Regions from separate parts of the Methylobacterium indicum genome, predicted to be linked through region 3. Evidence: predicted binding sites of a transcription regulator. Region 3 holds the regulator's gene; each other region holds the start of a gene.
What was found. Region 3 encodes LexA, which represses DNA repair genes until DNA is damaged. Its sites were predicted from a motif close to TGTTCNNNNTGTGTTCNG; they were not measured.

Region 1 (4,187 bases), 2.7 Mb from region 3:
CGGCCTCGTGATAGGCGCGCACCACCTCGTCGACCTCGCCCTTGGTGGCGGCCACGCAGGTGAGGTGGGCGGCGGGCTTCAGGTCGGTCTCGCGCACCAGGCGCGACACGGTGTTGTGGGTGCGCTCCCGGGTCGAGCCGCCGGCGCCGTAGGTCACCGAGACGAAGCTGGGGCTGAGCGGGGCGAGCCGCTCGATCGACGACCACAGGGTCGTCTCCATCTCGGGGGTCTTGGGCGGGAAGAACTCGAACGAGACCCGGATCGGGCGGCAGCTCTCGCGGCTCGGGCGGAAGGAGGTGGCGTACATCGGCGGCCTCGGCGGGAGAATGTCTGAGATGATGACGGGAAGGGGTCAGGCGACGGCGCGGTCGGGCACGCCGGACGCGGATTCGGGATGATGGGCGAGCCAGAGCGTCACGGTGAGCTGGTGCTCCGCGCCGCCGGGGGGCGCGAGGTGGCGCAGCCGCACGTCGGTCAGCCCGGCCTCGGCGAGCCAGCCCGCAACCTGCTCGGCGGCGAAGCCGAGGCGGCGGTGGGCCTCGTCGGCGCGCAGGAATTCGAGGCTGTGGGGGGCGAAATCGACCACGAGGAGCCGGCCGCCCGGGGCGACGAGGCGGGCGGCCTCGCGCAAGGCCCGGGCCGGGTCGTCGAGGTAGTGCAGCACCTGGTGGATCAGCACGAGGTCGAAGCTCGCCCGGCCGAAGGGCGGGGCGTGGATGTCGCCCTGGCGCAGGTCGATCCGGGTCAGGCCCTGGCGCTCCAGGTTGGCGCGGGCCACCGACAGCATGGCGTGGTTGGCATCGAGCCCGGTCGCCTTCGCGGCCCGGGGCGCCAGCAGCCCGAGCATCCGCCCGGTGCCGGTGCCGAGATCGACGAGGCTGCCGATCGGGCCGCCCCCGAGCACGTCGAGCACCGCGGCCTCGACGGTGGCCTCCGGCACGTGGAGCGAGCGGACCCGGTCCCATTGCGGCGCGAGCCGCGCGAAGAACGTCTGGGCGGCGTCGGCGCGCTGGGCCCGCACCGCCTGGAGCCGGGCCCGATCCTCGGAGAGCGGCGGCGCCGTGCCGTCGAGGGCGGCGATGAGCGGCGCGACCAAGCCCGCCACGCCCTCGCGCAGGCGGAAGAACGCCCAGGCGCCCTCGCGGTGGCGCACCACCAGCCCGGCCTCGACCAGGAGCTTGAGGTGGCGGGAGATCCGCGGCTGCGACTGGCCCAGGATGTCGGTGAGGTCCGAGACCGACAATTCGCCGTCGCCGAGCAGCACCAGGATGCGCAGACGCGTCTCCTCCGCCGCAGCGCGCAGCACGCCCAGGGCGTCGGCGAAGGGGACGGTGGCGGTCATGTCGTCGGGCTCCTCGCCTCCGATGCGAAACATAAAGATATCTTTATGTGAGGAGTGGCAGCGGCGCAAGCGGCGTTTCGCGGGCGGGATCGTAGCGGGGAGGGGTGAAGCGATCCCGCCGGCGGTGGGACGGCGGTCGCCGGGCAGATAGGACAAGGGGAACGCAGAGGTCCGCCCCACTCCCCGCGGGCGCAGAGCCGTCCGGGGGGGAAGAAAGGCGCGTCTCCCCTCTCCCGTGTGGGAGAGGGGCCGGGGGATCGAAGATCCCGCGTGAGGGTGACACGCTTCAGTGTAAAACGCTGAGCGTCGTGCTGGCTGCTCTACGCTGAGTGCTGAACTCAGAACCGTAGCACCCTCGTGCGATCTTCGATCGCCCCTACCCCTCTCCCACATGGGAGAGGGGAATCACCCGCTTGATCTCAAGCGGAGTTTTTTCTCCAGACGGCCCTGCCGCGGGCGGGGAGAGAGGGAAACCCGCACCCTTTCTTTGCTCGACACCCCGCGTTGACCGCGCCCCTCCCTCTCCGGTATGTTCCCGCTTCGTTCGGGCTCGTCTGCCCACCCAGGAGCGTCCCGCTGCCATGGCGCAGGCCACCTCCCCCGGCCCGTCCTCCGGTCCGAATCCCCGCGGCAAGACGCTGTTCTTCTTCGAGAAGCCCTCGGCGATGCGCCAGGTGCAGCGGTTCTTCCGCTCGCCCACCACCGTCTGCGTCGCGGCCGAGGGGCACCTGCTGGAGGTGGCCGAGCCCGGGGAGATTCGGCCGGACTGGAAGCCCTGGCGCTTCGACGCGCTGCCGATCGCCATGGAGCGGCTGCCGGTCGCCCCCGGCCACGGCCGCTCGGGCCAGTCGCACGCGCCGAAGCTCGCGGCGATCCGCCAGGCGCTCAGCGGCGTCGAGCGGGTCATCATCGCCACCGATCCGGGCCGCGAGGGCTCGATGATCGCCTGGGAGGTCCTGGAGCATCTCGGCTGGCGCGGGCGGGTCGATCGCCTGCGCCTCGGGGCGCTGGACGAGATCTCGATCCGCCGCGCCTTCGGGCTGCTGGCGCGCGAGGACGATTCCGGCGAGCGCGACTACGCCGCCTATCTCGAAGCCCTGTGCCGGCAATACGAGGATTGGCATCTCGGCCTCAACGGCACCCGGGCGGTGTCCTTGCGCCTGCGCCCGCCGGCTTTCCGCGAGCCCTGGCGCTTCGGCGGCGTGCAGACGCCGACGCTCGCGATCCTCGCCGATCTCGAGGAGCGCATCCGCACCTTCGTGCCGCGCGACTTCTACAAGATCGCCCTGCCGGTGACGACGGAGAGCGGCGCGACGCTGACGCTCTGGCACGCGCCGAAGGAAAAAATCTTCGCGATCGAGGACGCCGAGACGATCCGCGACGCCGCCGCGGGCTGGGCCGGCCCGCTCGCGGTGGTGCAGAAGGACGTGCGGCGGACGCCGCCGAAGCTCTTCTCCAAGGACACGCTGGCGCGCGCCTGCGCCAAGCGCTTCGGCTGGGACCCGCAGGTGACCGCGCGCCACGCGCAGGCGCTCTACGACAAGGGCTATCTCAGCTATCCCCGCACCGAATCGATCCACCTGCCGGAGTCGCAAGCCAAGGACGCCGCCGCGGTGATCGCGGCGATCGCGACGGCCGACAAGGGCATCGCGACCCACGCCCCCGCGACGCCGCAGATCCGCCGCGGGCCGAAGGGCCATTACGTGAAGGACCCGGGCGAGCACCACGCCATCGTGCCCCTGCGCAAGGTGCCGGGCCCGGGCGACGTGGCACCGGAAGCGCTGCGGCTGTGGCTGCTCGTCGCCAAGAACTTCCTCGCCGCCCACATGGCCGACGGGATCGACGCCCGCACCACGGTCACCGCCGAGGTCGCGACGCCGCTCGGGCAAAAGCGCTTCGTCATCACCGGCAGCGTGGTGAAGGTGCCGGGCTGGCGCGCCCTCTACGGCACCGAGGCCGACGAGGACGAGGTGGTGCCCGGCAAGGCCAAGGCCGACGACGAGCCGACCACCGGCCGCCTGCCGCCGGTGCGCGACGGCGAGGCCGGCCAGGGCGGCGAGCCGACGATCGAGACCGCCCGGACCGAGCCGCCGCGGCGCATCACCCGGGGCGAGTTGCCGGTGGTGATGGGTCGCCTCATCGACCAGATCGAGGATCCGGCGCTGAAGCGGGCACTCGAGAACCCCGCCAACCCGACCGAGCCGAAGGGGCTGGGCACCGCCGCCACCCGCGACGCGGTGCTGCCGAAGCTGATGAAGAGCCACTACGTCACGCTGCTCAAGGGCAAGGACCCGGCGATCACCGTGACGGAGATCGGCCTCGCCTTCGTGGCGGCCGTGCGCCGGGTGTTTCCGGCCTATGGCGACCCGGTCGGGCGGGCGGTGTTCGAGTCGGAACTCGCCGAGATCGGCCGGGCGACGACGAAGGCGGAGGCGCTAAGCCGGGCCGAGGCCTTTCGGCAGCGCACCCGCGAGCGGGTCGAGGCGCTGATCGGCGCGGTCTCGGGCGCCGATCGCCTGGAGGTGGATGCCGAGGCGCCGTCCCGCGGCGGTCGCGCGCCGACCGCCGCCATGGTGGCGTTCGCCAAGTCGCTCGCCGCCCGCAAGGGCATTCCCCTCCCCCCGGAGGCCACCCGCGAGGTCGGCGCCTGCCGGGTCTTCCTCAACACCCATGCAGGGCCGAAAATCGGGGAGGCCGGGAGCCCGGCCGGCGACGGCGCGACCCGCCCGCCGACCCCGGCGATGCTGCGCTTCGCCGCATCGCTCGCCCGCGCGAAGCGGATGGAGGGGCTGCCGCCCGAGATCGAGAGCGACTTCAACGCCTGCCGCGCCTTCCTCGACGCCCA
Region 2 (4,187 bases), 1.7 Mb from region 3:
GGCATCCTGCGCCGCGGCGCCAACGCCGCCTGCATCACGTTCGAACTGTGCCTGACGGCGGAGTGAGGCCGTCGCGGTCGACGGCATAGACGTGGACCGGCTCGTCCCGGTTCCGGGCCGGCGCGTGGATGACCTCCTCGCGCCGGAAGGTCATGCCGCAGGCCTGCATGACCGCGAAGGAGGCGGCGTTCTCCGGGTGCGCACTGGCCTGGATCCGGTCGAGATCGAGCCAGTCGAACGCGGCGGGCAGCACCACCCCCGCCGCCTCCCGCAGGTAGCCCCGGCGGTGATGCGCCTCGCCGAGCCAGTAGCCGAGGGTGGCGGTCCGCGGCGCCTCGCGGGTCCGGTGCAGCATGATCCACCCGAGCAGCACGCCCCGCGCCGTGATCGCGAGCGACAGGCCCTGGCCGGACGCGGCCTGCTCCCGCGCCGTCGCGATCCGCTCCCGCGCCATCGCGACGGTATAGGGCAACGGCCAGGAGGCGAGCCACCGGCTCACCGCCGGGGTCATCATGGCGCTGGTCGCCTCCGCGTCCTCGAGCGCGACGAGGCGCAGGTGGAGGCGGGCCGTGTCGAGGATGGGCGGGGCGAAGTGGGTCATGGTGGCAGGATAGCAGGAATTGCCGTTGGGGAAGAGCCGACCGGGTCGGGCCGCGGGGTCGTTCGAGGGAAGATGAGGCGCAGGCAATCTCCCCTGCCCGCGGGCGGGGAGAGGAGAACCCGTGCTATTCTGTCCCCCGGACAGCCCTGCCGCTCTCGGCGAGACGAGAGGCCTCGCATCACGGTCGACGGCGGCTTCCCCCTCAAAACAGGCTGTACTGCCCGCCCTCCCTCACCGGTACCCGAAACAGATCGGTCCGCAACCGCAGCCGCTCCGCCGGATAGCCGAGGCGGGTCATCGCCACGCGCATCCGCTGGTCGAGAAGGTCGGCATACGGCCCCGTGCCGGTGAAGCGCCGCCCGTAAGTCGCATCGTAGACCTTGCCGCCGCGGCTCTGCGCGAGGAGCGAGAAGGTCCGCCCGGCCCGGTCGGGATAATGCTCGGCAAACCAGTCGCGCATCAGGTCGGCGAGTTCGTGCGGCAGGCGCAGCAGCACGCCGCGCGCCTCGCGCGCCCCCGCCTCGCGGGCGCGGGCCAGCACCGCCTCGATCTCGTGGTCGTTGAGGCCCGGGATCAGCGGCGCCACCAGCGCCATCGTGGGCACGCCCGCCTCCGCCAGTCTCCGGATCGCCGCGAGGCGCTTCTCGGGATGCGGGGCGCGGGGCTCCATCCGGCGGGCAAGGACCGGGTCGAGGGTGGTGACGGAGAGAGCGACCTTCACCAGCCCGTCGCGCGCCATCTCGCCGAGGATGTCGAGGTCGCGCAGCACGAGGTCCGACTTGGTGACGAGGCCGACCGGGTGCCGGAAGCGCGCCAGCACCTCCAGGACCTGCCGCGTCAGGCGGTAGCGCCGCTCGATCGGCTGGTAGGGGTCGGTGGCGGTGCCGAGCGCGATGGTGCGGGGCACGTAGCCCCGGGCCGAGAGTTCCTCCTCGAGGAGCGCCGCCGCATCCGGCTTGGCGAAGAGCTTGGTCTCGAAGTCGAGCCCCGGCGAGAGCCCCGCATAGGCGTGGTTCGGCCGGGCGAAGCAGTAGACGCATCCGTGCTCGCAACCGCGATACGGGTTGATCGAGCGATCGAAGCCGATATCGGGCGACGTGTTGCGGGTGATGATGCTACGCGCCCGCTCCAGCGTCACCTCGGTGCGCAGGGGCGGCAGATCCTCCTCCCGGTCCCAGCCATCCGCGAAGGCCTCCCGGGCGGCCGGCTCGAACCGGCCGGCCGGGTTGGCGGTGGCGCCGCGCCCGCGGCGGGTCTCCGCCGCCGGGGTCGATCCCTGGAGGCGCCGCGCCTCCCCTCCGCAGCCCGCTTCCATCGACATCTCCACCGTCGCCGCGGCGGAAAATCGAACATAACAAGAACGAGCGCAAGGGCCGGACCGAGATTCCCCGCAAGTGCCGACGATCGAGGCAGGACGCGCCGCGTCCCATCCGCTATGGCGCGATCATGTTCACGGCAGCCATCCATCTCCCCGGCGCGATCACGCCCGAGTGCATCGACGCCCTCGCCGATACCCTGGCGGCCCTGGTGGCCGGCGTCGCGGCGGGCGTGGTGGGCGACGCGGTGATCGCGGCGGCGCATCCCGAGGACCCGGACGTCGCCACCATGGCGGAGAGCACCGGGGCGGCCCTGGTGGCGCGGGGACGCGACCCCTGGGCGGCGGCGGCCGGGCCGGCGCGCCGGCCCTGGCTGCTGTGCCTGGAGGCCGGCGACGTGCCGGCGGAAGGCTGGATCCGCGCCCTCGACCGGTTCGCCGCCACGACGAACCCGGAGGCGGTCGGCCGGCTGCGGCGCCCGCATGCGCCCCTCTTCGAGCGGATCGCCGGACGGCGCGAGGCCCTGACCGGCACGCGGCAGATCCGGGCCGGCGACCTCGTGCGGGCCGAGGCCCTGCGCGCGGGCCTGCCGCTCAAGGCCCGCTTGCCCGTCAGGCCCCTGCGGGCGGCGCTGCTGCGGGGATGAGGCCGCGCACGTCGCGGACGCATCGATAACCGCCGCGATTTCGCTGTTCGAGGGCGACCACGCCTCCCCGTGGTACCGGCGAGTCTGAGCGACGCCGTGCGGACGACATCGCGCGTTAAAAACTCTTAATGCTTAAGACCGTCGTTTCCGGCCGGATCCCGGCAACCCGGGCGATCTTCGGCGATTAACTCAGTGCAGCAACGGTCATCCTGCTGCATGACCAAAAGGAAAGAATTTTATCTAGGAGCCGATCCGATGACGAACCCTGGGGATTTCCGCGAAGCCGTCCTGGCCCTCATCGTTCTTGGCGGGAGCGCCTTCACGGTCGAAAACTACGTCCGGCATCGCGTGTGGCCGCGGTCGGACACCAAGCGTGCCGACGGCGATGCCTGCACCGGCTGAGCGGATCGCGGCGGGTCTCCCCGGGGCAGCCTCACGACGGCCCCGGGGAATGCCGTCACGACCCTCGCCGACATGGGACGCACCCGTCATGACGATTGCGCGCCGCGATCGCGTCACGGGCTCGGCGGCGCCCCGCGCTTCAGGTGCTCGTCGAGTCGGGGCATGATCTCGACGAAGTTGCAGGGCCGGTGCCGGTAATCGAGCTGGGCGGCCAGGATGCCGTCCCAGGCGTCCCGGCAGGCCCCGGGCGAGCCGGGCAGCACGAACACGTAGGTGGCGTTCACCACTCCGGCGGTCGCCCGCGACTGCAGCGTCGAGGTGCCGATCTTGTCGTAGGAGATGCGGTGGAAGATGGCCGAGAACCCGTCCATCCGCTTCTCGAACAGGGGCTCGAGGGCTTCCGGGGTCACGTCGCGGCCGGTGAAGCCCGTGCCGCCAGTGGTGATCACCGCATCCACCGCCGGATCCGCCGCCCAGGCCTTCACCTGAGAGCGGATCGCCTCGACCTCGTCCGGCACGATCGCCCGGTCGGCGAGCCGATGGCCCGCTTGCCCCAGCCGCTCGGCGAGGGTGTCGCCCGAGCGGTCGTCGGCCAGCGTACGGGTGTCCGAGACGGTGAGCACGGCGATGCCGAGCGGCACGAAGGCCCGGGACGCGTCGAGGCGGGCCGTCACAGCTGCGAGGCCCGGAACGTGTCGCAGGACTGGGTCTGGCCGCTGCGATAGCCGGTCTGGAACCAGCGCATGCGCTGGGCCGAGGAGCCGTGGGTGAAGGAATCCGGCACCACGTAGCCCTGGCTCTGCTTCTGGAGCTTGTCGTCGCCGATGGCGCTCGCCGCCTGCATCGCCTCCTCGATGTCGCCGGGCTCCAGCGAATTGAAGCGGTCGTTCGAGTTCTTGGCCCAGACGCCGGCGAGGCAATCGGCCATCAGCTCGACGCGGACCGAGAGGGCGTTCGATTCGCGCTCGCCGACCTGCTGCTGCTTCTGCTGCACCTTGGGCAGGATGCCGAGCACGTCCTGGACGTGGTGGCCGACCTCGTGGGCGATCACGTAGGCATAGGCGAAGTCGCCCTTGACGTGGAACTTCTGCTCCATCTCCTTGAAGAAGGTGGTGTCGAGATAGACCTTCTTGTCGAGCGGGCAGTAGAACGGACCCATGGCGGCCCGGGCCTGGCCGCAGCCGCTGCGGGTGCCGCCGGTGTAGAGCACCATCGTGGTAGG
Region 3 (4,187 bases):
TTCGCCTACGTGGTGGTGCTCCAGATGGGCTACACCTGGCAGGCGGCGCTCGGCGCGGTGTTCATCTCCGGCCTGTGCTTCATGGCCGTCACGCTGACGGGGCTACGCCGGATCATCGTCGACGGCATCCCGCGATCGATGCGCATCGCCATCACGGTCGGCATCGGGCTGTTTCTCGCGATCATCGCGCTGAAGAGCGCCGGCGTGGTGGCGGCGAGCCCGGCGACCTTCGTGACGCTCGGCGACCTGCACAAGCCGAGCGCGGTGCTGGCAGTGCTGGGCTTCCTGATCGTCGCGGTGCTCTCGGTGCGCAAGATCCGCGGCGCGCTGCTCGCCGGCATCCTCACCGTCACGGCGTTGAGCTTCATCGTCGCCGACAACACTTTCCAGGGCGTCGCCTCGCTGCCGCCCTCGATCGCCCCGACGCTGTTCGCCCTCGACATCAAGGGTGCCCTGTCGGGCGGCCTGCTCAACGTGATCCTGGTGTTCTTCCTCGTCGAATTGTTCGACGCCACCGGCACGCTGATGGGCGTCGCCAACCGGGCGGGACTGCTTACCCAAGGCAAGATGGAGCGCCTCGACAAGGCGCTGATGGCGGATTCGTCCTCGATCTTCGTCGGCTCGCTGCTCGGCACGTCGAGCACCACGGCGTATCTGGAGAGCGCGTCCGGCGTCGAGGAGGGCGGCCGCACCGGGCTCACCGCCGCAACGGTGGCGGTCCTGTTCCTGGCCTGCCTGTTCTTCGCGCCGCTCGCCGGCTCGGTCCCGGCCTATGCCACGGCCCCGGCCCTGTTCTACGTCGCCTGCCTGATGCTGCACGAATTGGTCGATCTCGACTGGGACGACCTGACCGAGGTGCTGCCGGCCTGCGTGACGGCACTTCTGATGCCCTTCACCTACTCGATCGCCAACGGCGTCGCCTTCGGCTTCATCACCTACGCGGTGATCAAGCTGCTCACCGGGCGGTTCCGGGAGGTGAAGCCGGTGGTGTGGGTGATCGCGGCGGTGTTCCTGTTCAAGTTCGTGGCGACGGGGAGCGCGCATTGACGGGCGCTACCGCTCCAACCCTCCCCCCTCTGCGGGGGAGGGTGCCCCGCGAAGCGGGGCGGGAGAGGGGACGCCGCCTCCGGAAAAGACTGAACCGTTCTGACGGGCACTCCCTGGATCAGCGTCGCGCTGCCCCTCTCCCGGCCCCTAATGACGCAGGGTCCACCCTCCCCCGCAGAGGGGGGAGGGTTTCAGCGCCTGACTGGAAGACCTCTCAGTACTTCCGGACCAAACTCACCAGCCGGCCCTGGATCCGCACCCGGTCCGGCCCGAGCACCCGGGTCTCGTAGGCCGGGTTGGCGGCTTCCAGCGCGATCGACGAGCCGCGGCGGCGCAGGCGCTTCAGGGTCGCCTCCTCGTCGTCGATCAGCGCGACGATGATGTCGCCGGTATTGGCGGTCTCCTGGCGGCGGATCACCACGAGGTCGCCGTCGAGGATGCCGGCCTCGATCATCGAGTCGCCGCGCACCTCCAGGGCGTAGTGTTCGCCGCTGGCCAAAAAGTCCGGCGACATCGCCACCGTGCGGCTCTGGCTCTGGATCGCCGAGATCGGCGTACCGGCGGCGATCCGGCCCATCACCGGCACGCTGACCGAGTGACCGTTCTCGTCCGAGGCGGTCGCCATGGCGGGAATGCCGGCGGGCCGCTTCGGCTCGTGGGCGCGCCCACCCTCGACGACGCTCGGGTTGAACCGCACCACCTCGGCCCCGGCCGCGGGCGCCGTCGCCGTCGCCGTCGCCGGCCCCGTCACCGTGTCGGGAATGCGGATCACCTCGATCGCCCGGGCCCGGTTCGGCAGGCGGCGCAGGAAGCCGCGCTCCTCCAGGGCGGTGATCAGGCGGTGGATGCCCGATTTCGACTTGAGGTCGAGGGCGTCCTTCATCTCGTCGAAGGACGGCGGGACTCCCGTCTCGCGCATTCTCTGCTGAATGAAGCGGAGCAGGTCCAACTGCTTACGCGTGAGCATGTGACACTCTCATCCCCGCGCTGCCGCGCTCCGGAAACAAATCGCGAACATGGTAAGCGTTCCGCAAGTGTTCCGCAAGCGGCTTCGAGAAAGCGGCGCGCGGCCGCAGCAACCGGGGTGATAGACGGGGATATCGCGGGTCGAACGGACGATGAGCCGTGCCCCGCGCGGGGTCCGACCGGCGCGGGGACTGTCCACCGCACCGGCCTCTTGCATGGGCCTCAGCCCCGGCCCTTGCGCCCCTTGTATTTCGGCTTCTGGCCCGGGAAGCCTTGCGTCGAGCGGCCGGTCGGGCGCTCGGCATAGGAGAACGGCACCTCGCGGTCGGTGCCCGGGCCCATGTCGTCGAGGTCGGGCTGGCGGATGCGGGTGCCCTCGTCCGAGGTGCCCTTGCCGCCCGGGCCGTAGCCCAAGGGCTCCGCGCCGCGCCGCTTGCGCTTGGCGCCGAAGCGGCCGGCCTCGCGCTCGACGTCGGCCTGCTCGGCCATCGGATCGTCGGCGATGGCGAGCTCGGTCGCCTGGAGCCGCTTGAGCTCGTCGCGCAGGCGCGCCGCCTCCTCGAAGTCGAGATCGGCGGCCGCCGTCCGCATCCTTTTCTCGAGATCGGCCATCACGGCCTTGAGGTTGTGGCCCACCGTGACGGCGGATTTGGCGAGCCCCGTATCGACCTGGACGTGGTCGCGCTCGTAGACGCTCTCCAGGATGTCGGAGATGTTGCGCTTCACGCTCTGGGGCGTGATGCCGTGCTCCTCGTTATAGGCGAGCTGCTTCTTGCGCCGGCGCTCGGTCTCGGCCATCGCCCGCTCCATCGAGCCGGTGATGTGGTCGGCATAGAGGATGCAGCGGGCGTCGGCGTTGCGGGCGGCGCGGCCGATGGTCTGGATCAGCGAGGTCTCGGAGCGCAGAAAGCCCTCCTTGTCGGCGTCGAGGATGCCGACGAGGGCGCATTCCGGGATGTCGAGGCCCTCGCGCAGGAGGTTGATGCCGATGAGCACGTCGAAGGCGCCGAGCCGCAGGTCGCGGATGATCTCGATCCGCTCCAGCGTGTCGATGTCGGAGTGCATGTAGCGCACCCGCACGCCGTTCTCGTGCAGGTACTCGGTCAGGTCCTCGGCCATGCGCTTGGTGAGCGTGGTCACGAGGGTGCGGTAGCCGGCGGCGGCCACCTCCTTCACCTCGCCGAGCAGGTCGTCGACCTGCGAGCGGGCCGGGCGCACCTCGATCACCGGATCGACGAGGCCGGTCGGGCGGATGACCTGCTCGGCGAAGACGCCGCCGGTCTGTTCCAGCTCCCACTTCGCCGGCGTCGCCGAGACGTGGATCGATTGCGGGCGCATCGCGTCCCATTCCTCGAACCGCAGGGGGCGGTTGTCGAGGCAGGAGGGCAGCCGGAAGCCGTATTCGGCGAGCGTCGCCTTGCGGCGGAAGTCGCCCCGGTACATGCCGCCGATCTGCGAGACCGTGACGTGGCTCTCGTCGGTGAAGACCAGCGCGTTGTCGGGCAGGTACTCGAACAGGGTCGGCGGCGGCTCGCCGGGCTTGCGGCCGGTGAGGTAGCGCGAATAGTTCTCGATGCCGTTGCAGGCCCCCGTTGCCTCGATCATCTCGAGATCGAAGGTGCAGCGCTGCTCCAGGCGCTGGGCCTCGATCAGCCGGCCCATCCGGGTCAGCTCCTCGACCCGCCACTTCAGCTCGTCCTTGATGCCCTTCACCGCCTGCTGGAGGGTCGGGCGCGGCGTCACGTAGTGGCTGTTGGCGTAGACCTTGACGAATTTCAGCGTGTTGAGGGTCTTGCCGGTCAGCGGGTCGAACTCGGAGATCGCCTCGATCTCGTCGCCGAACAGCCCGATGCGCCAGCCGCGATCCTCCAGGTGGGCCGGCCACAGCTCGATCACGTCGCCGCGGACCCGGAAGGTGCCGCGGGCGAAATCGGACTGGATGCGCTTGTACTGCAGAGCCACCAGATCGGCGACGAGCTGGCGCTGCTCGATCTTCTCGCCGAGCGAGACCGTGAACGACATCGCCGTATAGGTCTCGACCGAGCCGATACCGTAGATGCACGACACCGAGGCGACGATGATGACGTCGTCGCGCTCCAGGAGCGCCCGGGTGGCCGAGTGGCGCATCCGGTCGATCTGCTCGTTGATCGAGGATTCCTTCTCGATGAAGGTGT
Region 4 (4,187 bases), 2.4 Mb from region 3:
CCGTGACGTTCCTGCTCCTCATGCCGCGCTACGAGGCCGGATCGCTGACGGTCGGCGACATCGTGCTGTTCAACACGCTGCTCCTGCAGCTCAACGAGCCGTTCCGCCTCGTCGGGATGGCGATCAAGGAGAGCACGGAGGCGGCCGCCCGCCTGCGGCCGCTGACGACGCTCTGGTCCGCACCCGAGCAGGCCGAGCCGGACGACCCCGTGCCCTACCGGGCCGCCGAGGGCACGATCGCGTTCGAGGACGTCACGTTCCGCTACGCCAACGGACGGGGGGTCGCGGACTTGTCGTTCACCGCGAGGCGCGGGACGCCGACTTTCCTCACGGGCGAGACCGGATCGGGGAAGTCGACGGTCCTGAAGCTGCTGCTCAAGGGCGCCGCGCCGACGCAAGGTCGCATCCTCGTCGACGGCATCGACCTGACGCGGGTCACCGACACGGACTGGTTTTCCCAGGTCGGCGTCGTGCCGCAGGACGTGGTGCTCCTCAATGACACCCTGTCGGCCAACATCGTGCTCGGCCGTCCTTTCGATGCCGTCCGCCTGCGCGCGGCCGCGGAACGGGCCTCGATCCTGCCTCGCATCGAGGCGATGCCGGACGGGTTCGACACGGTGGTGGGCGAGCGGGGGCTGAAGCTGTCCGGCGGCGAGCGGCAGCGGATCGCCATCGCGCGCGCCCTCTACGGCGCGCCGAGCATCCTGATCCTGGACGAAGCCAGCTCCGCCCTCGACGCGGAGACCGAGCGCGAGGTCATGGACGGGCTGCGAGGCGTCGCCGACCGGCTGACGATCGTCTCGGTCACGCACCGGATCGCGACGATCCGGGCAGGCGACCAGATCGTCCGTCTGCCCCCGGGCCCGCTGCGAGACGACGGGACCGCGGGAGATGGGCCTCCGGCGCTCGGCACCTGATCAGGCTTGCCCTGCCGGGCCGATGTTTCGCCTGCTCGAATTATTATTTCATCGCAGATTTTTGTCGCAAGACCGAGGGCCGCTCTTGCGAAATCTGCCCCGGGCATCGTCCGACGACGGAAATATCGGTCCGTCAAAAAAGACGAAAGATCAAAGATCTGGAGCAGCGCCCGGCCGGACGACCGTGATCCGGTCGAAGCCTTCGGCAGCGGTCGGTGCCTCGAAGAGGCCGGCGACCGAGCGGATCGCCTCCTCCGGGACGCGCCGGTCGGCGGGCCGCAAGGCGTTGCGCGTCAAGGCGAGGGCGAGGGGGACGTCGATCCATACCGCCTCGACGCGGGCGCCGGCCGACCGGGCGATCTCGACGATCGGTCGGCGGTGCCGCGCGCCCGGGAGCGCGGCATCGAAGTAGACGACCTCCGGATGCCGGGCCTGGCGCCCGATCCAGGTCGTCTTGCCGGCGCCCTGAAGGCCGCAGACGATCACGACGGTACGGGGCCCGTCATCCGCCCGGAGCGCCCGCCGCAGCGTCTCGTAGCAGGCCTGCCACGCCTGCCGGCTCCGCTCGGGGGTCCAGACCCGCCCCTCCTCGGTCTCGAGGCAGTCGTCGGGATTGATCGCGACCGGCCTCATCCCTCGACCGCCCGACGCGGCCACATCCGCCCCGGCACCTCGTCGCGCCGGATCCAGGCGTGCCAGGCCACCGCGAGCACGTGCAGGGCGAGCACGATCCCGACGCCCCAGGCGATCCAGTAATGCGCGGTGTAGCCGGCGAGAGACAGCGCCTTGTCGACCGGCACGAGGCGCGGGAACGAGAACACGCCGAACCACGGCAGGCCGTAGCCGCCGGCCGCCGAGTAGACGTAGCCGCTGACCGGAAGGAGCAGCATCAGGGCGTAGAGGCTCCCATGCGCGAGCCGTGCCGCCAGATGGGCCGAGCGGGAGGGCGGCGTGCGGTAGGCCGGCTCGCCGGCGACGAGCCGGTAGACGAAGCGCAAGGGCAGGAGCAGGAGCACGGTCAGGCCGATGGATTTGTGGATGTCGAGGATCTCGCGCCGCGGCGAGGTGCCGGGGACCTGCCAGGCGGCGTAGATGCCGAGAGCCAACGCCACCAGGATCAGGGCCGCCATCAGCCAGTGGAAGCCGCGCTGGGTGCGGTCGTAGGTGTAGGATTCGCCGGCCCGGGCCATGGTCGTCTCTGCGTGCATCGTCGTCGTACGGCCGAGCTGTCGCGGGCGATCGCGGCACGAGCGCGGCGGGTTCGTTTCGCGACCGTCACCGGCGGCGGGGCGGGCCCGGTTGCAACGGCTCGCCGCCCGGGACATATCAGGAACACGACACGGAGGCCGGCGCGCGGCCTAAAAACCCCCGGAGACCCGCCGCCGATGGCGAAGAACCACCAGACCTTCGCCTGCCAGTCCTGCGGCGCGGTCTACAACCGCTGGCGCGGGCGCTGCGAGGCCTGCAACGGCTGGAACACGATCGTCGAGGAGACCGGTGCCACGAGCCCGGTCTCCGGCCCGGTCGCGACCCGGCCGAGCCGGGCGCGGGGACGAATCTTTCCGCTCGAAGGCCTGACCGGCGAGGTCAAGGAGGCGCCCCGCACCTCGTCGGGCATCGCCGAGCTCGACCGGGTGACGGGCGGCGGCTTCGTGCGCGGCTCGGTGATCCTGCTCGGCGGCGATCCCGGCATCGGCAAGTCGACGCTGCTGATGCAGGCCTCCGCGGCGCTGGCGAAACGCGGCGAGCGGGTCGCCTACATCTCGGGCGAGGAGGCGGTGGGCCAGGTGCGCCTGCGCGCCGAGCGGCTCGGGCTGGCCAGCGCCCCCGTCGAGCTCGCCGCCGAGACCAATGTCGAGGACATCATCGCCACCTTGAGCCAGGGCAAGCCGCCGGCCCTCGCCATCATTGATTCGATCCAGACGATGTGGACCGAGACGGTCGAATCGGCCCCCGGCACGGTGACCCAGGTCCGCGGCTCGGCCCAGAGCCTGATCCGCTTCGCCAAGACGTCGGGGACCGCCGTGATCCTGGTCGGCCACGTCACCAAGGACGGGCAGATCGCCGGGCCGCGCGTGGTCGAGCACATGGTCGATGCGGTCGCCTCGTTCGAGGGCGACCAGGGCCACCATTTCCGCATCCTGCGGGCGGTGAAGAACCGCTTCGGCCCCACCGACGAGATCGGCGTGTTCGAGATGACCGACGGGGGGCTCGCCGAGGTGCCGAACCCCTCGGCCCTCTTCCTCGCCGGGCGCGACCTCGCGGCGCCCGGCACCGCGGTCTTCGCCGGGATGGAGGGCACGCGCCCGCTGCTGGTCGAGATCCAGGCCCTGGTGGCGCCCTCCGCGCTCGGCATGCCGCGGCGCGCCGTGGTCGGCTGGGACCCCAACCGCCTCTCGATGGTGCTGGCGGTGCTGGAGGCCCATGGCGGCATCCGGCTGGGCGGCCACGATGTCTACCTCAACGTGGCGGGGGGGCTGCGCATCGGCGAGCCGGCGGCCGATCTCGCGGTGGCCGCCGCCCTCGTCTCCTCGCTCTCGGGTTCGGCCCTGCCGTCGGATGCGGTGTATTTCGGCGAGGTCGGGCTGTCCGGCGCGATCCGCCCGGTGGCGCAGGCGCCGGCCCGGCTGAAGGAGGCGCAGAAGCTCGGCTTTGCCAAGGCGCTGATGCCGCAGGGCCGCGAGGGCGCCGGGCGCGACGGGTCCGGGACGGGATTTCCGGCGGAGTCGCTTCGCCATATCGCCGATCTCGTCGCGGGGGTCGCCGCCAGCGGCAAGCCGGTCCGTGGCGGGCGCCGCCCCCAGCAGCGGCTGCCGGCCTACGACGACGAGGATGTTTGAGCACCTGCTTGGCGGGCCCTACCCATCGTACCCCCCACCGTCATCCTGGGGCTCGCCGAAGGCGAGAACCCGGGATCCAGAACCGCTGACACCGAAGACAAGGGCGCATCGTCATCCGCCTCATCCTGCACCGTCAGCGGTTCTGGATCCCGGGTTCCGCTTCGCGGCCCCAGGATGACGAGGTGAGGTCCTGGCCGACGGGAGCGGGCCATCGAACAGGCTGTGACAGCAACGAAGGGCGTCCCGCCGCGCCGCATCATCGGCTCTGCGAGGGCAGGGTGACGAAGCGCATCGGGCAGCGTATACAACCCCGGCGGTGCCGGGCAGCCGCGACCCGAGCCAACGCTCCCGCCCCCGAACCTGTTCCTGCCAATGCCGTTCTCCGTTCTCGATCTCGTCGTGCTGGGCGTCGTCGTCATCTCCGCGCTGC

Region 1: a site for LexA is predicted at 1,873-1,890, ahead of miv_RS19440 (type IA DNA topoisomerase). Genes of this name have one in related genera too.
Region 2: a site for LexA is predicted at 1,947-1,964, ahead of miv_RS29165 (PA0069 family radical SAM protein). Genes of this name have one in related genera too.
Region 4: a site for LexA is predicted at 2,235-2,252, ahead of radA (DNA repair protein RadA). Genes of this name have one in related genera too.

Annotation. Positions count from the first base shown of each region.
Region 1 covers NZ_AP024145.1:4,168,695-4,172,881, reverse strand. Annotated here, with positions in the region: gene metF (methylenetetrahydrofolate reductase [NAD(P)H]) at 1-307, opposite strand, end outside; gene miv_RS19445 (ArsR/SmtB family transcription factor) at 353-1,342, opposite strand; gene miv_RS19440 (type IA DNA topoisomerase) at 1,924-4,187, shown strand, end outside.
Region 2 covers NZ_AP024145.1:6,293,028-6,297,214, forward strand. Annotated here, with positions in the region: gene miv_RS29155 (PCC domain-containing protein) at 1-66, shown strand, start outside; gene miv_RS29160 (GNAT family N-acetyltransferase) at 35-601, opposite strand; gene miv_RS29165 (PA0069 family radical SAM protein) at 804-1,916, opposite strand; gene miv_RS29170 (hypothetical protein) at 2,048-2,563, shown strand; gene miv_RS29175 (hypothetical protein) at 2,819-2,965, shown strand; gene moaB (molybdenum cofactor biosynthesis protein B) at 3,079-3,639, opposite strand; gene ypfJ (KPN_02809 family neutral zinc metallopeptidase) at 3,636-4,187, opposite strand, start outside.
Region 3 covers NZ_AP024145.1:1,428,991-1,433,177, forward strand. Annotated here, with positions in the region: gene miv_RS06610 (NCS2 family permease) at 1-1,047, shown strand, start outside; gene lexA (transcriptional repressor LexA) at 1,262-2,014, opposite strand; gene uvrB (excinuclease ABC subunit UvrB) at 2,236-4,187, opposite strand, start outside.
Region 4 covers NZ_AP024145.1:3,852,293-3,856,479, forward strand. Annotated here, with positions in the region: gene miv_RS17950 (ABC transporter ATP-binding protein) at 1-917, shown strand, start outside; gene miv_RS17955 (AAA family ATPase) at 1,068-1,550, opposite strand; gene miv_RS17960 (cytochrome b) at 1,547-2,125, opposite strand; gene radA (DNA repair protein RadA) at 2,303-3,757, shown strand; gene miv_RS17970 (CvpA family protein) at 4,130-4,187, shown strand, end outside.